DNA from 3 places in the Agrobacterium sp. GD03872 genome. Region 1 is predicted to be linked to each of the others. Evidence: riboswitches for the same ligand, from Rfam matches in the RefSeq annotation. Region 1 holds a riboswitch; each other region holds the start of a gene.
What was found. Region 1 has a riboswitch for thiamine pyrophosphate ahead of N5D22_RS22930 (ABC transporter permease). Riboswitches for the same ligand answer to the same signal wherever they lie in the genome.

Region 1 (4,742 bases):
GCCGCCCGCTCGGCATCGGACCGGTTCTTGACGGTGAGGCCGATGATCGCCTTTTCGCCGAGAATGCGCCTTGCGGTTTTGGCGTCCATGTCGTCGGCGCCGAGATGCACCCCGTCCGCGCCCGAGGCGAGCGCCACATCCACCCGGTCGTTGATGACCAGCGGCACGCCGGTGCCGGCGATGGCCTCGTGAATGGCGCGGGCGTTTTCGATCATCTCGCGCGTTGAGCCGTGCTTGTCGCGATATTGCAGAATGGTCGCGCCGTTGAGTGCGGCCGCCAGAGCAAGCTCCGGCAGCGGCGCGACATCGCCAAGGCTCGCATCGACCAGCGCGTTGAGGCGGTAATCAACCTTGTTCATGCTCTATCCTCGCGTGATGTGTGATGTCCTCACCGGAAATTTCAGAAAGCGCATCCAGAAACGCCGGTTCGAAGCTGCCGGGGCCTCTTGCGTGCTTGGCTGCGAGTTCGGCGGAAACGCCGGTGACGGCAAGGGCGGAGGCCGCCGCCGTCAGGGCGTCTTTTTCGACAGCCATGAAGGCGGCGATGACGCCGCCCGAAAGGCACCCCGTTCCGGTCACTTTCGCCATCCACGGATGGCCGTTGACGATCCTGACGCTGCGGGTCGTGTCGCTGAGATGATCCACAGGTCCGGTCTCGATCCTCACCACGCCAGGCATACCGCCGATCAGGCTCATCTCGGCGTGATTGCCACGCACGATCGTCGGGGAAAGTGCGATGAGTTCGCGCGCGAATTCCAGGCGCGACGGTGAATAATCGCAATGAACGGGGTCGACGATCCATGGCTTGCCGGATGCATTGGCGATCTCGATCGCCAGCCGGATGACCTTGCGCCGCTCGGCATCCAGTGTGCCGAGATTGACGGTCAGCGCATCCGCCTTCGTCACGAAGCTCTCGATTTCCTCGAGCGAGGTGGTCATGGAAGGAATGCCGCCGACGACCGTGATGCCATCCGCGGTGAATTTCTGCACCACGGTGTTCATCAGGCAATGTACGCGCGGGCGCATTTTGCGCACGCGCTCCAGAATCTCGGCGGCGATTGCCGCTGTCGGGAAATTCGTCGTCATGGCTGCTGTAGCTCCACGGCGATGTCGTCCGCCGTCGGCGCCTGCTTGATCAGCTGCATCTCCTGCATGAAGGCGCCGAAACGGGCGTAGCGCGTGCGGTCGAGCGCGGCCGGGCGCTTGGCGAAACGCGGCAGCGTATCGAAGAAGGCCTGCTTGTTCAGCGCATCGTCAAGGTTCGGATAGGCCTTGATGAAAAGCTGCCAGGATTCCTGCGGGTGGTTGGTGATGAAGATGGCGGCCTGTTCCACGGCGGAGAGGAAACGCGGCAGGCGGCTGTCCTTCACGAGGTCGCGATGGGTGACGAAGATCAGTTCGTCATAGGCCGGCACGCCGTGTTCTTCCGGGAAGAAGGAGCGGCCCTCGTGACCCTCGAGCTTCATCTGCGTCAGTTCGAAATTGCGGAAGCCGCCAAGCGTGGCATCCACCTTGCCGGCGATCAGCGACGGCGAGAGCGAGAAGTTGACGTTGATGAGTTCGACATCGTCCTTCGTCAGACCGTCCTTTTCCAGCATGCGCTTCAGCATCGCATCCTCGAAACCGGAAACGGAAAAACCGACCTTCTTGCCCTTCAGGTCTTTCAGGCTCTTGATCGGGCCATCGGCCAGAACGGTGACAGTGTTGAGCGGGGTTTCGACCAGCGTGCCGAAACGCACCAGCGGCAGACCGGCATCGTGATCGAGATAGAGGTTCGGCTGGTAATGCACGCCGATATCGGCCTGTTTGGCCGAGACGAGGCGCGGCACGGCGGAGGGGTCTGCGGGCGGAACCAGTTCCACCTCCAGCCCCGCATCGGTAAACAGGCCGCGTTCTTTCGCGATTACCATCGGCGCATGATCGGGGTTCACGAACCACTCGAGCAACACGGTCAGCTTGTCTGCCGCCTGCGATTGCATGGGCGAAAGCACGCTTGCCGCCGCGACGACGAGGGAAAGAAGAGTTCGTTTCATGGTGCCGAAAGTCTCCGTAAAGATCTGAAAGGAATGGTGTGTTCTGTTTCCTTGGCCCAGGGGGCCAGATGGGCGGTCGAAAAGTCAACGACAAGCCGTAGCAGCACCGCCATGACGGCGAGAATGGCCATGGCGGCGAACATGGTATCGGTCTGCATGCGGGCGTTGGACTGGATCATGACGAAACCGAGCCCGGCTGATGCGCCCACCCATTCGCCGATGACAGCGCCAAGCGGGGCGAGCGGTGCGGCCACCCTCAGGCCTGAAATCAGCGAGGGCAGCGCCAGCGGCGCTCGCAGCCGGGTGAGGATCTGCCAGTGGCTCGCCTCAGTCAGCGAGGCGGCGTCGAGAATGGCGCGATCCGTGCGATTGAGGCCGTCGGTGAAGGAGGAAGCGACCGGAAAGAATATGATGATCGCGGTCATCACCACTTTCGAGGCCATGCCGAAGCCGAACCAGAGGACAAGAATGGGGGCGAGCACGAAGACCGGAAAAGCCTGCAACACCAGAACCATGGGCCAGACGAGGCGGCCAAGGCGCGGTATGGCGGCAATTGTGAAGGAGACGGCTATGCCGGCGGTGATGCCTGCCGCAAGCCCGAGGGCCATTTCGCCAAACGTCACCATGGCCTGGCCGAACAGGAAGCCCGGCTGGCGCAGGAAGGCACCGGCGACATCGGCCGGGGACGGCAGAATGTAACGGGGCGGCGCGAACAGCCATGTCCCCGCCTGCCAGAGAAGAAGCAGAAGACCGACACCGTTCAGCGCATGAGTGGCACGCATGAGCCGGACCTCAGACGCAAACGCACCATGTGCGAAGGGCGGAAGTTTTCAGCATCATCGTTCTATCTCCAGATGTGACAATCACGGAGATCCGGGAAACGCGGAGAAGAGAAAGGGCGGCACATTTAAAAAAGCGCGGCAGTTTCCGTTCCTACGCCGGCATGACCCGGATCAGGTTCAAGGGTCCGGCTCATCGCCATCTCAGCATCGTCAGATGCTCCCCTCGGAATGGGTCGGAAACTGTCGTTTTTTTAGCTGGCTGTCAACGGCTCAGATGCTGCGAAGCTGTTCAAACAGCTGGCGATGGCTGCTATCGGCACGATAGAACACCGCCGGCTGGCCAAGCGGCGTATCCACGGTGACTTTTCCTCCGCCAGAATGACGCACGCCGCTCCACAGATGCACCCATTCCCCATTGCCCGGAAGATGGAGCGTGCGCTGCGTTTCGCCCGCTCTCCAGACCGGGGCGACCAGCATGTCCGCTCCGTAGAGATAGCTGTCCTGAATGGCATAGGTCTGTCGGTCGTCCTCGTAATGCAGGAAGAGCGGCCGCTGCACCGGCAGGCCGGTCTTGGCAGCCTCCGTGGAGAGCGACTTCAGATAGGGGGCGAGGGCGACATAGATGGACGTCATGCGGGCGAAATGGGCAAGAACCGCCTCGTCCTGATCGATCTGGAGGTTGTCGCGCGGGCGGTTGCCCTCATGGGTGCGCATGACCGGGGTGAAGGCGGCCATTTCCGCCCAACGCATGATGAGTTCCGCCGTCCGGACATTGCCGAACAGGCTGGTGTATCCGCCAATATCGGAATGGTGATAGGCGTTGCCCATGAGGCCGGAGGAAAGCGCGCCGCAGATGACGGTGACTAGGCCGTCGTGGCGGGAGAAGTCGACGGACTGGTCGCCGCCCCAGATCAGCGGGCAATGCGCCTGCACGCCGGTGAAGCCGGCGCGCATGAAGAACAGCGCCTCGCCGGTCTTGCCCCGGCTTTCGACACCCTTTGCATTGACCTCGGCCCAGAGCGTGGGCCAGGCATTGTGCATCAGCTTGGCGTCCACGCCGTTGGAAAGGGTAATGTCTATCGGCAGATATTCGCCGAAATCGGCCATCCAGCCGGAAAGGCCGAAATCCAGCATGTTCCTGCCGATGATCTCCTCGGCGAACCAATCGGCCGCAGCCGGATTGGTGAAATCGACCACACCGCAATCGAACTCGCCGAAATCCACCAGCGCCGTCTTGCCGTCCGCACCGGTGGCGAAATAACCGGCTTTTTCGGCTACCTGGAAAAGCGGGCCGTCGACGCAGAGATAGGGGTTCACATAACCAAGGAAGCGGATGCCCTGATCGGCAAGCTCGGCGATCTTCTGGCGCAGATGCGGATAGCGGGTGTCGTTCGCCTGCCAGTCCCAGAACAGGCGCGCGCCGAAGGATGTCTGGCGAAGCCCCACCCAGTCTTCGCACCACAGGCCTGATACCTTCGTTCCGGCCGCGCGAATTTTCTCCAGCCGGGCAAAGGAGTTGACGCCATCCTTTAATCCGATGATCGCGCCGTTATAGACCCATTCCGGCAGTTCCGGCTGACGCCCGAAGCGCAGGGAGAGGGCGGAAACGATATCGGTGAAACTGTCACCGGCGAAGAATTCGATCTTTTCGGGGATCGCCCATATCTCGATCTCATGGAAATCGCCGTTGCGGAAATCGAAGACGGAATAGGCGGTCGTTTCCACGTGCAATGCATATCTGCGTGACGACAGGTAAGTCGGCTGCGGATAGTTGGTGTTGTAATAATCACCGCCCGCCTTGCCGCTGACATCGGACTTGAAGGTGATTTCGGTAGTCTTGTCGCGGCCGACTCCCGGCTCCGAGGTCCAGAGCGGAAAGCGGCGACCGCGCATGTCGAAATACGACATCTGCTCGCCGCCGCCCCAG
Region 2 (4,742 bases), on a different contig from region 1:
GGTTTTCAGCAGGCTGACATGGTCGAGCTCACAGCCGCAGAAGGAATGGACTGTGCCGGCGAGCTGCGGGAAGCTCTTCATGTAACCGCTCTTTTCGAAATAGGCGCGGTTGATGCCGGGCGGAAAGCGGATCGCTTCGGCGCCGTCAGCGCCGCCCGTGCGGTCGATCAGCCTCTCGAAGGCGGCAATGACATCCTCGAACTGGCCGCTGCGTCCATAAAGACCGTCCACACCCGTTTCAATCAGCAGGCCTTCTTCGAACAGTCGATCGAGAAACGATGTTTGCATGTCCATGGTCTTATCCCAAGAGGCTGGTGTCCTGCTTGTGAACCAGCAGGAGATTGGCGGAATTGCCAAGAATACGGTCGTTGGAAATCATCAGTCGGGCGGAATGCGCGTCACGCAGGTGCCGGCCGAGGCTGTAGGGCGTGCCGTTCTTGTAGCCCATGATGCCGCAGACCAGCATGGCGTGATCGATGATCTCGAGAATGGTTTCCGAAGAGCAGATCTTCACATTGTTCATGGCGACGGCAAAAGCCATCGACATCAGTTTTTCGGGGTCGCTCTTGGTATCCTCGTAAGCCTTGATGCCGGCGATGATGTTGGATTTCACGACCTGCAGCTTGGTGGAGACCTCGGCAAGGCGGATCGCGCCGGGAGGGGCGGTGCCGGGCGACTTGCGCGCTGCGGCTCTGACGAAGGACTGGGCGCGCAGCACGGCATCCGAGGCGATGCCATACCAGACGGCGCTCCAGAGAAGATGCGAGCTTGCAAGCATGGATTGCGCGGCGATTTCCGCGAAGGGCTTCGGGAATATTTGCGCCGCCGGCGCTTGCCCGCGGAACAGGAAACCATCCGAACAGGTGCCGCGCATGCCGAGCGTATCCCAGACATGGGTCTTTTCGAGCGTGTACTGGTTTTTCAGGAAGACCGTCATCACCTGATCGGCGGGCGCGGCATCCTTGTGGGCGCGCGAGGTGATGAGGATCGCATCGGCATTGCTGCCGTAGGAAATGACGGTGGCGTCCTTTTCCAGCCGGCAGTCATCGCCTTCGACCTCTATCGCGCATATGGAGTTGCGCAGATTGCCGCCGATGCCGCCTTCCGTGGTGGCAGAACCGAGCAGCAGCTGTTCCGCCGCCACGCGGCGCATGAAGTCCGCGTGCCATTCGCTCGCCTCGCCATGTTCCACAAGGCTCGACAGCTTGATGTGGTGCATGGCGAAAATCATCGCGGCTGCGGAACAGGCCTGGCCGAGGCGGGCGCAGATATCGGCGATTTCCTGCAGGGAAGCGCTTTCGCCGCCCAGCGAATAGGGAACCTGGATGCCGAGCAGACGTTCCTGCCGCAGTGCATCAACGGCTTCCTGGGGAAAGCGGCCGGTGACATCCACCTCATCCGCGTGTTTGGCGGCAATTGCCGCGACACGGCCCGCGCGCGCGGACAGCGTTTCATCCTGCGGCGCGACGGTGACGTTCATCAGGCTGCCTCTTTACCATCCAGAATGAGTTTAACGGTGTCTTCAATAGCCTTGATGCTGGCAAATGACTTGCGGTTCAAGAGATTGTCGGGGAATTCGATATCGAAAGCTTCTTCGATGCCGAGCATCAATTGCACCGATGCAAAGGAAGAAAGGCCCGCCGCATAAAGATCGGCGTCATCTGCAATCGTATCGACGGGGGTTGGAAGCTGGCCGAATTTTGCCAGTATTTCACGAATAGTCGCGTTCATTCCGACGTATCTCCCATGAATTTCACATCAGGATGGTTTGTGCTTATCGTTACGTAGCAAACGATAATATTCGCCTAAACCGTTAGGTTAATTACAACTAACGGCAGCATGCGCCATTCCCGCACCTTTGCCAAGCTTAGATCGGCGGCCTTGACAAAAGCCTGACGGTGTTTTTTGCTGTGGCCATTCACCAGGGGTGTCCCGTCAAGGGGCTGAGATTCTGCTTTCATGCGCAGTGACCCGTTGAACCTGATCCAGTTCATACTGGCGTAGGGACGGTGCAAAGACCGGAGGTCGGCTGGCGTATGCGTACGCTATCGGCGCGACGGTATTTTCCATCATTCCGGCTCGAACTGGGTCTCCACTGTCAAACTTTGGAGCCTCAAGATGAATATCGCTGCCAAGAATATCCCGCTTGCCGTCACCACCGGGCCGCACGCCGCCTCCACGAAAATCCACAGGTCGGGCATTTTGCATCCGCATATCCGTGTGCCGATGCGCGAGATCGCCGTACACCCGACGGCGGGCGAACCGCCGGTGACGGTTTATGATTCTTCCGGTCCCTATACCGATCCTTCGCATACCGTTCTGATTGAAAAGGGTTTGCCGCGTCTGCGTCATGACTGGATCGTGGCGCGCGGTGATGTCGAGGCTTATGACGGCCGGCACGTCAAGCCGGAGGATAACGGCTTTGCCACCGGCGAACGCCTGACGCCAGAATTTTCGGTGCGCCACCAGCCGCTCAGGGCCACCGCCGGTAAAGCCGTGACCCAGCTTGCCTATGCGCGGGCCGGTATCATCACGCCGGAAATGGAATTCATCGCCATCCGCGAAAATCTCGGGCGCGAGGTGGCCAAGGAAAAGCTGGCGCGTGACGGCGAAAGTTTCGGTGCGCATATTCCTGACTACGTCACGGCGGAATTCGTGCGTCAGGAAGTGGCGGCCGGCCGCGCCATCATCCCCGCCAATATCAATCATTCGGAACTTGAGCCGATGATTATCGGCCGTAATTTTCTCGTCAAGATCAATGCTAATATCGGTAATTCCGCCGTCACCTCCTCCATGGCGGAAGAGGTGGAGAAGATGGTCTGGGCGATCCGCTGGGGTGCGGATACCGTCATGGACCTGTCGACCGGGCGCAACATCCACAATATCCGCGAATGGATCATCCGCAATTCGCCGGTGCCGATCGGCACGGTGCCGCTCTATCAGGCGCTGGAGAAGGTCAACGGCATTGCCGAAGACCTCAACTGGGAAGTGTTCCGCGATACGCTGATCGAACAGGCGGAGCAGGGTGTGGATTATTTCACCATCCATGCCGGCGTGCGGCTGCATTACATCCCTCTCACCGTCAACCGCGTCACCGGCATCGTCTCGCGCGGCGGCTCGATCATGGCCAAATGGTGTCTGCATCACCACAGGGAAAGCTTCCTCTACGAGCATTTCGACGAGATTTGCGACATTTGCCGCGTTTACGATGTCTCCTTCTCGCTGGGCGATGGCTTGCGTCCCGGCTCGATTGCCGACGCCAATGACGCCGCACAATTCGCGGAGCTGGAGACGCTCGGCGAGTTGACGCAGATCGCCTGGGCGAAGGATTGCCAGGTGATGATCGAGGGCCCCGGCCATGTGCCGATGCACAAGATCAAGGAAAACATGGACAAGCAGTTGAAGACCTGCGGCGAAGCGCCCTTCTATACGCTCGGGCCGCTCACCACCGATATTGCGCCGGGTTACGACCATATCACCTCCGGCATCGGTGCGGCGATGATCGGCTGGTTCGGCACCGCGATGCTCTGCTACGTCACGCCGAAGGAACATCTCGGCCTGCCCGATCGCAACGACGTGAAGGTCGGTGTTATCACCTACAAGATCGCGGCCCACGCCGCCGATCTTGCCAAGGGCCATCCGGCGGCACAGGTCCGGGACGATGCGCTGTCGCGCGCGCGGTTCGAGTTCCGCTGGGAGGATCAGTTCAACCTATCGCTCGATCCGGACACTGCCCGCTCCTTCCATGACGAGACCTTGCCGAAGGAGGCGCACAAGGTGGCGCATTTCTGCTCCATGTGCGGGCCGAAATTCTGCTCGATGCGGATTTCCCACGATATCCGCGCGGAGGCGCAGAAGGAAGGGTTGGAGGCCATGGCCGCACGCTTCAAGGAGGGTGGTGAGCTTTACATGCCGCTCACGACGCCTGCGGATGCCGAGTAACATGCGCGTCCTTGTCAAGGGAACGGGGGTCGCCGGTTTGACGGCGGCCCTCGAACTGGCGCGAAACGGCTTTACGGTGGAGATTTGCGAGCGCAATGCCGAACCCTTTCGCGGTGCATCCTGGTATGCGGGCGGCATGCTGGCGCCCTGGTGCGAACGTGAAAGCGCTGAAGCGGCGGTTCTGACGCTTGGCCAGGCGGCGCTCGACTGGTGGGATGAAGCCACACCCGGTCTTGCCGTCCGCAACGGCACGCTGGTTGTCGCGCCAGCACGCGATAAGGCGGAGCTTTCGCGTTTCGCATCGCGGACCGACGGTTATCGCTGGGTGGATGAGGGCGAGATCGCCGCGCTGGAGCCAGATCTTGCCGGGCGGTTCCGATCCGGGCTTTATTTCCCGGATGAGGGGCATCTCGATCCGCGTCTTGCACTGAAATCGCTGCATCAGCGGCTTTGCACCATGGGTGTGCGTTTCCATATGGGTATCCCGTTGGATGAAGAGCCGTTCGACCGGGTGGTGGATTGCACTGGCGCTGCGGCGGTGGGGGAGATTTCCGGCCTTCGCGGCGTGCGGGGAGAGATGCTCTATCTCGCCACGCGGGAGGTTTCCCTGTCTCGTCCCGTCCGGCTGCTGCATCCGCGCATTCCGCTTTACATCGTGCCGCGCGAGCCCGGCCGTTTCATGGTGGGCGCGACGATGATCGAAACCGAGGATGCCGGCGCCATTTCCGCCCGCTCGATGATGGAGTTCCTGAATGCCGCCTATGCCGTGCATCCGGCTTTTGCGGAAGCGGAAATCATCG
Region 3 (4,742 bases), on a different contig from region 1:
GTCAAATTCGAAATCCTGCGCCCCGAGCCGCAGCCTCACCCTGTCCATCTCAACGGCAAAACCATCGCCCGTCATATGTTCGCCCTTGCTGATTGAGATTGCCGTGAAACGCCGCCCGCGGCGAGCAGCAGGCAAATGACACCAAGGATGAATGCATAGCCGGCGGCATCATTGGTGCGGTAGCTGCCCATATTGCTATAAACCAGCCATGGCAAGGTCACGAAATTTTCCGAGCCGAACAGGGCGACCGCCCCGAGATCGCCAAGCGACAGCGCCATGGCGAAGGAGAATGCCATAAGCAGCGGCCGCCACAGAACCGGCAGATCGGCGAAGCGTAACCGCGTGAGACCCTGAAGCCCGAGACTGGCGGAAAGCTGGCCAGTGCGCAGGAAATGGCTGGTAAAGGCCGGCTCCAGCACCCGCATGGCAAGCGGCAGGGCCATCAGCATGTTGATGAGCGCAACAAGAACCGGGGCATAGACGCTGACATCCCCGAAGGGCCGCAGCAACAGGAACCACCCGCTTCCCAGCACGACGGGCGGCACCAAAAGCACCAGCGAAGACCCCGCTCCCAGCATGGCGGAAAGCGAGCGCAACGGCCACGTCGCCTGCCGTTTGGAACGCACCGCCTGGCGCGCGCCGATAATCGCCATGCAGCACAGCAACACCAAGGCGGCGGAGAGCACGGCGATTGCAAGACTGGTCGCCATTGCCCGCAGGAAGACCGGCGCAGCGAGCAGGCGCGGCAGATCGGCCCTCAGGCCCGAGACAGCTATCGCGACAAGCGGCAGGCCGACAAGCAGAACCGCAAAGAGGATTGCCGTCCCGTCCCAAAGGCGCGCGCTGGCGGTCTTGCCATCGAAACGACTGATGGGACGACCAAGCGAGGAGATTTCCGCTTCCGGCGATGGAAAAAGGGCCAGCAGGCCAAGCAGAACTGCGGTGAGAACGATCTGCAAGACCGAAAGCGCAATCGCCCGCTGCGGATCGAAATCGAACCGTAGCGCCTGATAGATCGCTACCTCCAGCGTCGTCGCCGCCGGCCCGCCGCCCAACAGAAGCACCAGCGTGAAGCTGGTGGCGCAGAGCATGAAGATGAGCCCGGCGATGCCCGGAACGAGCTTCGATACCGCAGGCCATTCGATGAAACGGAAAACCGACACCTGCCCCATGCCGAGGCTTGCCGCCATGCGCCAGTATTCACCGGGAATGCGCTCCAGCCCGGCCAGCATCAGCCGTACCGCCAGCGGCAGATTGAAAAACACGTGGGCGACAAGAATGCCGGAAAGGCCGTAAATGCTGAAAGGCTCATCGGCGCCAATAAAAACGAGGGCCGTATTCAGGACGCCCTGCCTGCCCCAGATGGCGATAATGCCGAAGGCGCCGACAATCACCGGCAGCCCCATCGGCACCGCCATCAGCCTGATGATCCAGATCCTCCCCGGAAAGTCTTTGCGACGGGAAAGCGCCAATGCCACCGGCAGGCCGAGAACAATGGAAAGAACCGTGGAAAGCATTGCCTGATAGAGCGTGAAGCGCAGGATGCGCAGCGTATAGGCATCGCTGATTCCGGTAACGGATGCGCCGGAATCAAAGGAGAGCAGAGCCGCGACGGCGAGCGCCATGAACAGGAAAACGGCGGCGAAGGCCACCATCCCGAAAATGATCGACCGCCTGTAGTCGCGACGCAGCATCATGCCTGGGCGCGCCTCTTCGTCAGTTCATGCTCATGGCCGCAAGCCACTCGTCGATCCACGCCTTGCGGTTCTTCGCCACCTCTTCCGGGTCCATCAGAAAGGTCTTCTGCGGCACGACCAGCTTTGAAAATGCCTCGGGCAACGGCTTGGAAGTCGCTGCGACTGGCATCATCCAGTTATTTTCCGGAATGGCGTCCTGAAAACCCGACGTCAGCGTGAAAGCAAGGAACTGCTTTGCCAGCTCCTTGTGCGGCGCGTTCTTGAGGAGGCCTGATACTTCGATCTGGATGTAGTGCCCTTCGGAAAACGCGGCCGCCTGATAACGGTCCGTCTTTTCCGCGACCATGTGATAGGCCGGCGAGGTGGTGTAGGAGAGCACCATCGGCACCTCACCCTTGGTGAAAAGCCCGTAGGATTCCGACCAGCCCGGCGTAACGGTCAGAATGCGCTTCCTGAGCTTCGCCCAGGCCTCCGGCGCCTTGTCGCCATAAACAGACTTCACCCACAAGAGCAGGCCCAGCCCGGGCGTGGACGTGCGAGGGTCCTGAATGGCGATCTTCTGCGAGGGATCGCCTTCCACGAGGTCCTTAAGGCTCGCCGGCGGATTTTTCACCGTCTGCGTATCATAGATGACGGCGAAATGGCCGTAATCATAGGGCACGAAAACATCATCCTTGTAACCGCCCGGCACCTTGGCAGCCGATGCGTCGATACCGTTGACATCGAAAAGACCGGTCTGTTTCGCTTCCGCGACAAGATTGGTGTCGAGACCGACCACCACATCCGCCCTGGACCCCGCCCCTTCAAGCTTCAGGCGATTGAGCAACGCCACGCCATCCGCGACACCCACAAAATTGACCGTGCAGCCGCAGACCTTTTCGAAAGCTTCCTTCACCTTGGGACCCGGCCCCCATTCGGAGACGAAGCTTTCATAGGTGTAGACGGTCAGTTCTTGCCTGTCCTTCGCGGCGGCAAGACCGGGCATAAACAGCGAAGCGGCAACCAGGGAATTCAGAAAAAAACGACGGCGCACGGGTATCTCCTCACAACAAAAAGGGAAATAGCCGCCTGTCCGAAAGCCGTCTAATCCCTCCGCCGGTATGAACCGGATCAGGTTCTTCGGGTTGGCAAGCCTCTCAGCCTTTTGCACGAAAGCACAAAAGACACCCCGTTAGATCATGATGATGATGTAGTCCCGTCGTCTCTGCTTGGCAAGATGGCCGGGATCAGCCCTGCCCCGTCATGTGCACCAGTTCCCAGACGTGCCCGTCGGGATCCTGAAAACTGCCGGCATACATGAAGCCATGGTCCTGAACCGGTTTCCAGCCGTTGCCGCCAGATGCAAGCGCGGTTGCGATCATCCGGTCGATTTCCTCGCGGCTTCCGGCGGAAAGACAGGTCAGAACCTCGGTGCTGCTCTTGGCGTCAGCGATATCCCCATTGATGAAATCGCGAAAACGCTCTTCCTGGAGCAACATCACGAAGATGTTCTCCTCAACGATCATGCAGAGCGTGCGGTCATCCGAATATTCCGGATTGAAGCTGAAACCGAGAGCCGTGAAGAAGTTTCTCGATGTCTCGATATTCTTGACCGGCAGATTGACGAAAATCATGCGCATTTTCAGAACTCCTCCGACAACGCCGGCATAGAACGGCAATTCCGCCTGTCTGTCAAAGACTAGGGAAGGATCGCATTGCGACCGACCGCCTTCAGCCCTCCAGTTCCTCGCGCAGCATCTCCAGTTCCAGCCATTCCTCTTCCATGCGCTCCAGCTTTTCGCGCAGCTTCGCCATCTCCTGCGCCAATGTGTTGAAGGCGGCCGGGTCCTTGGTAAAGAGCTGAGGATCGGCCATGCGCTGCTCCCGTTTTGCGATTTCGCCCTGGGCCTTTTCCATTTCCTTCGGCAGATTTTCGAGCGCGAATTTCTGCTTGAAAGAAAGCTTGCCTTTAGCCTTCGAAGGATCCTGCGACGCAGAAACGGAAGGTGCGGCCTTTGCCTTTTCCTGTTTCTCAGCCCTGCGTTTTTCTTCGGCGGCGCCCTTGCGCTGCGCCATCATGTCCGAATAACCGCCGGCATATTCGATCCAGCGTCCATCGGGCTCATCGGGATTAACGGGCGCGATGGTGGACGTGACGGTGCGGTCGAGGAAATCGCGATCGTGGCTGACCAGAATGACTGTGCCGGAAAAGCCCGCAACGATTTCCTGCAACAGGTCGAGCGTTTCGATATCGAGATCGTTGGTCGGCTCGTCGAGGATCAGAAGATTGGTCGGCCGCGCCAGGATGCGCGCCAGAATAAGACGGGCGCGCTCGCCGCCGGAAAGGTTGCGGATCGGCGTGCGGGCCTGTTCCGGCTGGAACAGGAAATCCTTCATATAGCCCGTCACATGTTTCAATTCGCCATTGACCAGCAGATTCTCGCCGCGGCCATCGGTCAGATAATGCGCGAGCGTATCGTTGGGATTGAGATCCTCGCGTTTCTGGTCAAGCGTCGCGATCTCCAGATTGGTGCCGAGCTTCACAGTGCCGCTATCGGGCTCAAGCTGGCCTGTGAGCATCTTCAGAAGCGTGGTTTTGCCGGCGCCGTTCGGGCCGACGAAACCGATGCAATCGCCGCGATGGACGCGCAGCGAAAACGGCGCGACGATCACGCGCTCGCCATAAGACTTGGTGATGGCATCGGCCTCGATGACCAGCTTGCCGGATTCCCGCCCTTCGGTGGCGGTCGCCTGCACCGTACCCTGCGGCCCCTTATGGCCGCGATATTCCGCACGCATGGCCTGAAGCTCGCCGACGCGGCGCATGTTGCGCTTGCGTCTTGCGGTCACGCCATAACGCATCCAGTGTTCTTCGCGCTCGATGGCCTTGCCGAGCTTGTGCTGCTCCAGCTCTTCCTCTTCCAGCACCTTGTCTCGCCATTCCTCGAAATGGGCAAAACCGCGATTGAGACGGCGCGACTGGCCACGATCCAGCCATACGGTCGAGGTCGAGACCTTTTCGAGAAAACGCCGGTCGTGCGAAATCAGCACCAGTGCGCTGCGCGT

Region 2: linked by a shared signal. The riboswitch ahead of thiC (phosphomethylpyrimidine synthase ThiC) and the one ahead of N5D22_RS22930 (ABC transporter permease) in region 1 are both predicted to bind thiamine pyrophosphate.
Region 3: linked by a shared signal. The riboswitch ahead of thiB (thiamine ABC transporter substrate binding subunit) and the one ahead of N5D22_RS22930 (ABC transporter permease) in region 1 are both predicted to bind thiamine pyrophosphate.

The regions. Positions count from the first base shown of each region.
Region 1 is NZ_JAOCCY010000016.1:62,516-67,257, reverse strand. Features, by position in the region: gene thiE (thiamine phosphate synthase) at 1-359, opposite strand, end outside; gene N5D22_RS22940 (hydroxyethylthiazole kinase) at 346-1,086, opposite strand; gene N5D22_RS22935 (ABC transporter substrate-binding protein) at 1,083-2,033, opposite strand; gene N5D22_RS22930 (ABC transporter permease) at 2,030-2,815, opposite strand; TPP riboswitch at 2,947-3,049, opposite strand; gene N5D22_RS22925 (alpha-glucosidase) at 3,086-4,742, opposite strand, start outside.
Region 2 is NZ_JAOCCY010000005.1:19,973-24,714, reverse strand. Features, by position in the region: gene N5D22_RS14040 (amino acid--[acyl-carrier-protein] ligase) at 1-294, opposite strand, end outside; gene N5D22_RS14035 (acyl-CoA/acyl-ACP dehydrogenase) at 299-1,480, opposite strand; gene N5D22_RS14030 (acyl carrier protein) at 1,480-1,731, opposite strand; TPP riboswitch at 1,914-2,025, shown strand; gene thiC (phosphomethylpyrimidine synthase ThiC) at 2,119-3,942, shown strand; gene thiO (glycine oxidase ThiO) at 3,944-4,742, shown strand, end outside.
Region 3 is NZ_JAOCCY010000005.1:179,460-184,201, forward strand. Features, by position in the region: gene N5D22_RS14740 (ATP-binding cassette domain-containing protein) at 1-75, opposite strand, end outside; gene thiP (thiamine/thiamine pyrophosphate ABC transporter permease ThiP) at 72-1,697, opposite strand; gene thiB (thiamine ABC transporter substrate binding subunit) at 1,717-2,730, opposite strand; TPP riboswitch at 2,768-2,878, opposite strand; gene N5D22_RS14755 (VOC family protein) at 2,924-3,316, opposite strand; gene N5D22_RS14760 (ABC-F family ATP-binding cassette domain-containing protein) at 3,408-4,742, opposite strand, start outside.